2 linked regions of the Verminephrobacter eiseniae EF01-2 genome follow. Each later gene encodes a partner of the first gene's protein in a complex. Links are inferred from orthologs where the notes say so. Each region holds a gene or a part of one and is shown on either strand. Other genes may lie near its edges. The genes, in order: VEIS_RS05315 and smc.

Region 1 (3,088 bases):
GTGGTCGCCAGCAGCAGCGCCTTTCGCTTTGCCGCGCCCTACACCGGGCTGGAGCGGGTCGCAAAGGCCGGCACCGTGATCGGCGATAACGACGGCGTTGCCGTGACAACGCCCTATGACGACTGCGTGCTGGTCATGCCCTCCACCCGGCAGGCGTGTGCCGGTGTCACCGTGGTGCGTTTTGCGCGCTGCCGGTCGATCTGAAACACCCTGCCCCCGAGGCGCTGATGCCTGCGCGGGCGATCTGCATGACCGATACCAATGACCAATGGGTCCAGCGCCATCACGACACCGGCGCGCAGGCGGATCACCCGCAAGGGGCGCAGCGCCTGTCCCTGCGGTGGCCGAGGGTATGGTCGCGAACTCCAGCGGGGGCGGGCCATGGATCCGCTGCGTTGCCCATCACGCCATGCGGCACGGCGGCGCTTGTCACGTCCCCGGTGTGCCCCGGTGCGCGCGCCATCACCTGGTGTCGCGTCACGGATCAGATGTCGTAGGCTGCGCGCAGCCATCGGAGCGCAACGCAAGGCGCATCGCGCAGCCCATACCGAGCGTATTGGCAAGCGATGCAACGCCGCGATGCGCTTCGATGGCCAGCGCAGACCGACAGATGATCGGTGACGCGACACTAGCAGACAGGCGGCGGTAAAATCCGGCCCTGCACAGAGGTAACCCGCCCATGTCCATTTTCCGCCGCCCCGACTACCAGTCCGACACCACGCAATTCATCAACCAGCTCAAGGCCCGCCTGCCCGGGTTGGAAAAGCAGCAACTGGCCGGCCGTGCCCTGCTGTGGGACAAGAACGTAGACCGCCAGCTCTGGGCCGAATTGCGCGCCGCCCGGGTGCCGCAAAAGCCCTATGTCTACCAGACGGACAGCCACTGAATCGCGCAGCAAAACGACCGGTAGCGCATGCTCTCCATGCCCCTGCGGCCACCTGGTTGGGGCCATCGATGACCACGGCAAGCCCCGTCGATGCGCCCGGCATGCCGGTGGTGGTCGACCAAGTGGCGCTGGCGCGGCTGTATGGCGAGCCGCTGTTTGCGCTGCCCACCGATCTGTACATCCCGCCCGATGCGCTGGAGGTCTTTCTCGAAGCCTTTGAAGGCCCGCTGGATCTGCTGCTGTACCTGATCCGCAAGCAGAACTTCAACATCCTGGACATCCCCATGGCGGGCGTCACGCGCCAGTATCTGGCGTATGTCGAGGAGATCCGCAGCCGCAATCTGGAACTGGCCGCCGAATACCTGCTGATGGCCGCGATGCTGATCGAGATCAAGTCGCGCATGCTGCTGCCCCCCAGAAAGCAAGAGGGCGGCGCAGAGCCCGAAGATCCGCGCGCCGAACTGGTGCGCCGCCTGCTCGAATACGAGCAGATGAAGCTGGCCGCGCAGCGGCTGTCGCAGATGCCGCAGCATGGGCGCGATTTTTTGAAGGCCCAGGTGTTCATCGAGCAAAGCCTGCAGCCGCGTTTTCCCGCAGTGCAGGTGCGGCAGTTGCAACAGGCCTGGCGCGACATCCTCCAACGCGCCCAACTCGTGCAGCACCACAAGATCACGCGCGCCGAGCTTTCGGTGCGCGAGTACATGAGTCGGGTGCTCAAGACGCTGCAAGGCCGCCGCTTCGTCGCGTTCGAAGATCTCTTTGAACCCGGCCAAGGCCGCAGCGTGCTGGTGGTGATCTTCATCGCGCTGCTGGAACTGGCCAAAGAGGCGCTGATCGAGATCACCCAGGCCGAGGCGTTCGCGCCCATCTACCTGCGGCTGGCGTACACACCGGTGTAGCCTGCCGTCCGGCACATCCTTCACGTCGTTCGCTCTTCACCGCCTTGGCCGCTGGCCATGGCAGCCACCACCACCGCAAGCCATGGCAGCCCACGATTTCGACGTTCTCATCGCCGGCAGCGGCCTGGCCGGTCTGTCCGCCGCGCTGCACCTGGCGCCCACGCACCGCGTGGCCGTGATCACCAAGCGCCAGTTGCAAGACGGCTCCAGCGGCCGGGCCCAGGGCGGCATCGCCGCCGTGCTGGCCGATGACGACAGCTTTGCCGCGCATATCGAAGACACCCTGGTGGCCGGTGCCGGCCTGTGCGACCTGGCCACCACCCGCTTCGTGGTGGAGAACGCGCCCGCATCGATTGCCTGGCTGCGCCAGTTGGGCGTGCCTTTCACGCTCGAAGGCGAACTGCTGCACCTGACCCGCGAGGGCGGCCACAGCGCCCGCCGCATCGCCCATGTCACCGACGCCACCGGCGCGGCGGTGCAGCGCACGCTGATCGACGCGGTGCGCGGCACGCCAAACATCACGCTGTTCGAGCACCATACGCTGGTCGACCTGATCAGCACCAGCAAGCTGGGCCTGCCCGGCCACCGCTGCCTGGGCCTGTACGCGCTCGACAGCCGGACCGACACCGTCATCACCTTGCGCGCGAGCCAGACCATTTTGGCCACCGGCGGCGCGGGCAAGGTCTACCTGTACACCACCAACCCCGACACCGCCACCGGCGACGGCATTGCCGCCGCCTGGCGCGCGGGCTGCCGCGTGGCAAACATGGAGTTCATACAGTTTCACCCCACCGGGCTGTACCACCCGCACGCCAAGTCCTTCCTGATCAGCGAGGCGGTGCGCGGCGAGGGCGGGCTGCTGCTGCTGCCGCCTGCGGCCGGGGGCACGCGCTTCATGCCCGAGCATGACCCGCGCGCCGAACTGGCCCCGCGCGACGTGGTGGCCCGCGCCATCGACTTCGAGATGAAGCGCCATGGGCTCGACTGCGTGCACCTGGATATCTCGCACCAAAGCCCGGCGTTTTTGCAGGCGCATTTTCCGAACATCCTGGCGCACTGCGCAGCACTGGGCATCGACATCACGCGCGCGCCCATCCCGGTGGTGCCCACGGCGCATTTCACCTGCGGCGGTGTGCTCACCGACCTGGCGGGCCGCACCGACCTGCCCGGCCTGCATGCCGTGGGCGAGGTGGCCTGCACCGGCCTGCACGGGGCCAACCGGCTGGCCAGCAACTCGCTGCTCGAATGCCTGGTATTTGCCCGCGCCACCGCGCAGGCCATTGCCGCCGCGCCGGCCACCGGG
Region 2 (4,291 bases), 3.7 Mb from region 1 along the record:
CTGCCGGTGACGGCGCTCGGGCCGATCCGGTTCAAGCGCTTGCGCGAAACCTTCTACCAGAGCGGCGCTGCGGCGGCACATGCCGTGGGCCAGCGATGGTGACGCCGTGCAGCGACGCCGGACCTGGGCCGATGGCTGGGTGGCGCGCCTGCCGGCACCGGGGCCGATCGGCTGCAAGGCGCCCGGGCACCGGCTGGCCTCTTGGCACACGGCCCGGGGCGCGCTGGCACGCCGGCGGGTCTGCCAAGGGCCGCCGCAGCCCGGGCGTTGCTATCCAAATTGATAGCATCAAGTAAAGCAGGAACATGCGCCCGTGCGTGGTGTCAGCCATTTTCCGAAGCGCTGGCGGCGCACCCGGCTGCGCCGGGCGCAGGGGGCCGGCGCGGTATCATCCGAGCTTTGCCGTCCAACCCCCACCGGCGCCCCCGCCGGGGCGCTGCGCCTGTCCGGCGCCACCTCTGTCCGCTGACCCGTGCGTCTTACCTCGATCAAGCTGTCCGGATTCAAGTCGTTTGCCGAACCGACCACCTTCATGCTGCCCGGGCAGTTGGTGGGCGTGGTCGGGCCCAACGGCTGCGGCAAGTCCAACATCATGGACGCGGTGCGCTGGGTGCTGGGCGAGAGCAAGGCCAGCGAATTGCGCGGCGAGTCGATGCAGGACGTGATCTTCAACGGCACCACCACGCGCAAGCAGGCCAGCCGCGCCAGCGTCGAACTGGTGTTCGACAACTCCGACCACCGGGCCGGCGGCCAGTGGGGCCAGTACGGCGAGGTGGCCGTGCGCCGCGTGCTCACGCGGGACGGCGCCAGCAGCTATTACCTGAACAATCAGCCCGTGCGCCGCCGCGATGTGCAGGATGTGTTCCTGGGCACCGGCCTCGGGCCTCGGGCCTACGCCATCATTGGCCAGGGCACGATCAGCCGCATCATCGAATCGCGCCCGGAAGAACTGCGCTTGTTCCTCGAAGAGGCCGCCGGCGTGTCCAAGTACAAGGAGCGCCGGCGCGAGACGGAAAACCGCCTGGCAGACACGCGCGAGAACCTGACCCGCGTCGAGGACATCCTGCGCGAGTTGAACAGCAACCTGGACAAGCTGGAAAAACAGGCCGAGGTGGCCGCCAAGTACCAACGGCTGCAAACCCAGGCCCAGCTCCGGCAGCACCAGCAATGGTTTTTGAAGCGCGCCGAGGCCCAGGCCGAGCAGGCCAAGCTGCACCAGGACGGCTTGCAGGCCGCGAACGATCTGCAAGCGCGCATCGCCGAACTGCGCGCGGTCGAGTCCGATCTGGAGACGATCCGGCAGGCGCACTATGCCGCCGGCGACCAGGTCAACCAGGCCCAGGGGCGGCTGTATGAGGCCACGGCCGAAGTCGGGCGGCTCGAAGCCGAGATCCGCTACGTGGTCGAAGGCCGCCAGCGCGTGGAGCAGCGCCTGCTCACGCTGGCCGGGCAGATCGACCAATGGGCGGCACGCCGGCAGGAGAGCGAGACCGGACTGGAGCAACTCGCCGGCGCCGGCGCGGCGGCCCAGGAGCAGGCCGAACTGCTGGCCGCCCAACTCGAAGAGCAGGCCCTGCAGTTGCCCGGCCTGCAAGAAGCGCTGCACCAGGCGCAAAGCCGCGCCAGCGCGCAGCGCAGCGCCGTGGTGCAGGTGCAGCAGCAGATACAGGTGCTGGCCGCCGAGCAGCGCAGCATTGCCGAGCAAAGCCGCCAGCAGCAGGCCCGGCTCGAACGCCTGGGCGCCGACCGCAACGCCCTGGCCGTGCCCGACGAGGCGCGCCTGGGCAGCCTGCGCGCGCAACTGGAACAAGCCCGGGAACTGGCCGCCGCCAGCGAAGCCCGGCTGGCCGAACTGCAAGAGTGCGCGCCCCGGCTCGACGATGAGCGGCGCAGCCGCCAGCAGGCGGTGAACGGCGAGAACGCGCGCCAGGCCGAACTCTCGGCGCGCCTTTCGGCGCTGCAAGCGCTACAGGAAAAACTGATGACCGATGGCAAGCTGCGCCCCTGGCTGGCCAAGCATGGCCTGGACGGCCTGCCCGGCCTGTGGCGCCGCATCCACATCGAACCCGGCTGGGAAAACGCGCTCGAAGCCGCGCTGCGCGAGCGCCTGGGCGCGCTCGAAGTAGGGCGCCTGGACCTGGTGCGCGGCTTTCTGGGCGCCGGCGGCAGCGATGCGCCGCCGGCGCGCCTGGCCTTCTACAGCCCGCCGCCGGCAGGCGTGCCAGAACCGGACGCCGGGCAGCCACCGCGCCTGTCCGACCTGCTGCGCCTGTCCGACCCCGGCCTGCGCGCCGTGCTGGCCGGCTGGCTCCAGGGCTGCTACACCGCCGGCACGCTCGACGAAGCCCTGGCCCGGCGCAGCCAGCTACGACCGGGCGAGGCGGTTTTCGTGCCCGCAGGCCATGCCGTCAGCGCCCATAGCCTGGGCTTTTACGCGCCCGACACCGAGCAGTCCGGCCTGCTGGCCCGCGCGCAGGACATCGAGCAGTTGGACAAAGCGCTGCGCGCCCAGACGCTGATGGCCGAAGAAGCGCGCAGCGCGCTGGCGCGCGCCGAAGCCGCCTGCGCCGACACCGCGCAGCGCCTGGTGGCGGCGCGGCGCGAGGCCTCCGAAGCCCAGAGCCGGGCGCATGGGCTACAGGTCGAAACCCTGCACCTGGCCCAACGGGCCGAGCAGGCGCGCGCGCGCAGCGCGCAGATCGACGCCGATCTGGCCGAGGTCCAGGCCCGGCAGGCCGAACTGCAAGAGCGCAGCGCGAGCGCCGAGGCCCGCTTCGAGGAACTGGACATGCAATTGGCCGACAGCCAGGAGCGCGAGGCGCAACTGGGCGAGCGCGTGCTCGACGCCGAGCGCCAGCTTGGCGCCTGCCGCGAGCAGCAGCGCCAGCTCGAACGCCAGGCGCAAGAGGCCGGCTTCGCGCAGCGCAGCCTGGCGGCGCGGCGCGCCGAACTGAGCCGCGCCATCGACACGGCCGCGCAACAGGCCGCCAGCCTGAGCGACGAGCAGCACCGCGCCCAGGCCGAACTGGCGCAGTTGTCCGACGCCGCCGCCCGAGGCGGCCTGCAACAGGCGCTGGCCATGAAAATCGAGCGCGAACAAGCCTTGCTCACGCAACGCAGCACATATGACGAACTCACCCACCGGCTGCGTGCCAGCGACGAACGCCGGATGCAGCTCGAACACGCGCTGGCGCCGCTGCGCGAGCGCATCACCGAATTGCAACTCAAGGAACAGGCCGCGCGCCTGGGACTGGAGCAATACACCGCCTTGCTCGCCGACGCCCGGGCCGACCTGCAAGCCGTGGCCGCGTCGATCGCCGACGGCGCTGTGCGCCCGGGCGGCCTGCAAGGCGACATCGAGCGCCTGCAGCGCGAGATCGCCGCGCTCGGGGCGGTGAACCTGGCCGCGCTCGACGAGTTGCGCCTGGCGCACGAGCGCAAGAGCTTTCTCGACGCGCAGACGGCCGACCTGGGCGAGGCCATGCACACGCTGCAAGACGCGATTCGCAAGATCGACGGCGAAACGCGCCAACTGCTGTCGGGCACCTTCGACACCGTCAACGCCCACTTTGGCCGCATGTTTCCCGAACTGTTCGGCGGCGGGCAGGCCAGGCTGATCATCACCGGCGACGAAATCCTCGACTCGGGCGTGCAAGTGATGGCGCAGCCGCCCGGCAAAAAAAACCAGACCATCCACCTGCTGTCCGGCGGCGAAAAGGCATTGACCGCGATCGCACTGGTGTTTGCGATTTTTCAACTCAACCCGGCGCCGTTTTGCCTGCTCGACGAAGTCGACGCGCCGCTGGACGACGCCAACACCGAGCGCTATGCCAAACTGGTCACCCGCATGGGCCGTGAAACCCAGTTCCTGTTCATCAGCCACAACAAAATCGCCATGGAAATGGCCGAGCAACTGATCGGCGTGACCATGCAGGAACAGGGCGTATCGCGCATCGTGGCGGTGGACATGGAATCGGCGCTGTCACTGGCCGAGGTTTGAACCCGACGGAGCCCCTGCGATGAGCACATTGCAACTGAGTCTGAGCATCCTCGGCGCCCTGGTGCTGGCCCTGATCGTGGCCTACAACGCCTGGACCACGCGCCGCCACACCCCCCGGCGCGCGCAGGACGAGGCGCACGGCGGGCGCCGCGAACCCGGCTTCGCCGCCGGCGCCATGCCGCCTGCCGACCCCCTGGATGACCCTGCCGCCGATGCCCAAGCGGCCCGGCAATGGCCCGTGCCGGCCTTGCCCCCGGAGCGCCGCTACGGGCTCGACCCGTTGATCGACGT

What was found.
Region 2: the proteins of VEIS_RS05315 (region 1) and smc are in contact, whole or in part, in a crystal structure (PDB 3ZGX), measured with the Bacillus subtilis proteins. The link is inferred for Verminephrobacter eiseniae EF01-2 from one-to-one orthologs.

What each region holds. Positions count from the first base shown.
Region 1 is NC_008786.1:1,202,554-1,205,641, forward strand. The notes cover bases 1-2,869. They hold VEIS_RS05315 (segregation and condensation protein A), read left to right. Parts: upstream 1-954; coding sequence 955-1,785; downstream 1,786-2,869. Other genes in these bases: VEIS_RS05305 (M14 family metallopeptidase), read left to right, coding at 1-204; VEIS_RS30260 (hypothetical protein), read right to left, coding at 114-629; VEIS_RS05310 (DUF3460 family protein), read left to right, coding at 680-886; nadB (L-aspartate oxidase), read left to right, coding at 1,868-2,869. In the rest of the region: more of nadB, read left to right, coding at 2,870-3,088. UniProt on the Bacillus subtilis protein: Participates in chromosomal partition during cell division. May act via the formation of a condensin-like complex containing Smc and ScpB that pull DNA away from mid-cell into both cell halves.
Region 2 is NC_008786.1:4,933,723-4,938,013, reverse strand. What follows is about bases 129-4,200. They hold smc (chromosome segregation protein SMC), read left to right. Parts: upstream 129-472; coding sequence 473-4,000; downstream 4,001-4,200. Other genes in these bases: VEIS_RS21600 (cell division protein FtsZ), read left to right, coding at 4,020-4,200. In the rest of the region: VEIS_RS21610 (NAD(P)/FAD-dependent oxidoreductase), read left to right, coding at 1-102; more of VEIS_RS21600, read left to right, coding at 4,201-4,291. UniProt on the Bacillus subtilis protein: Required for chromosome condensation and partitioning.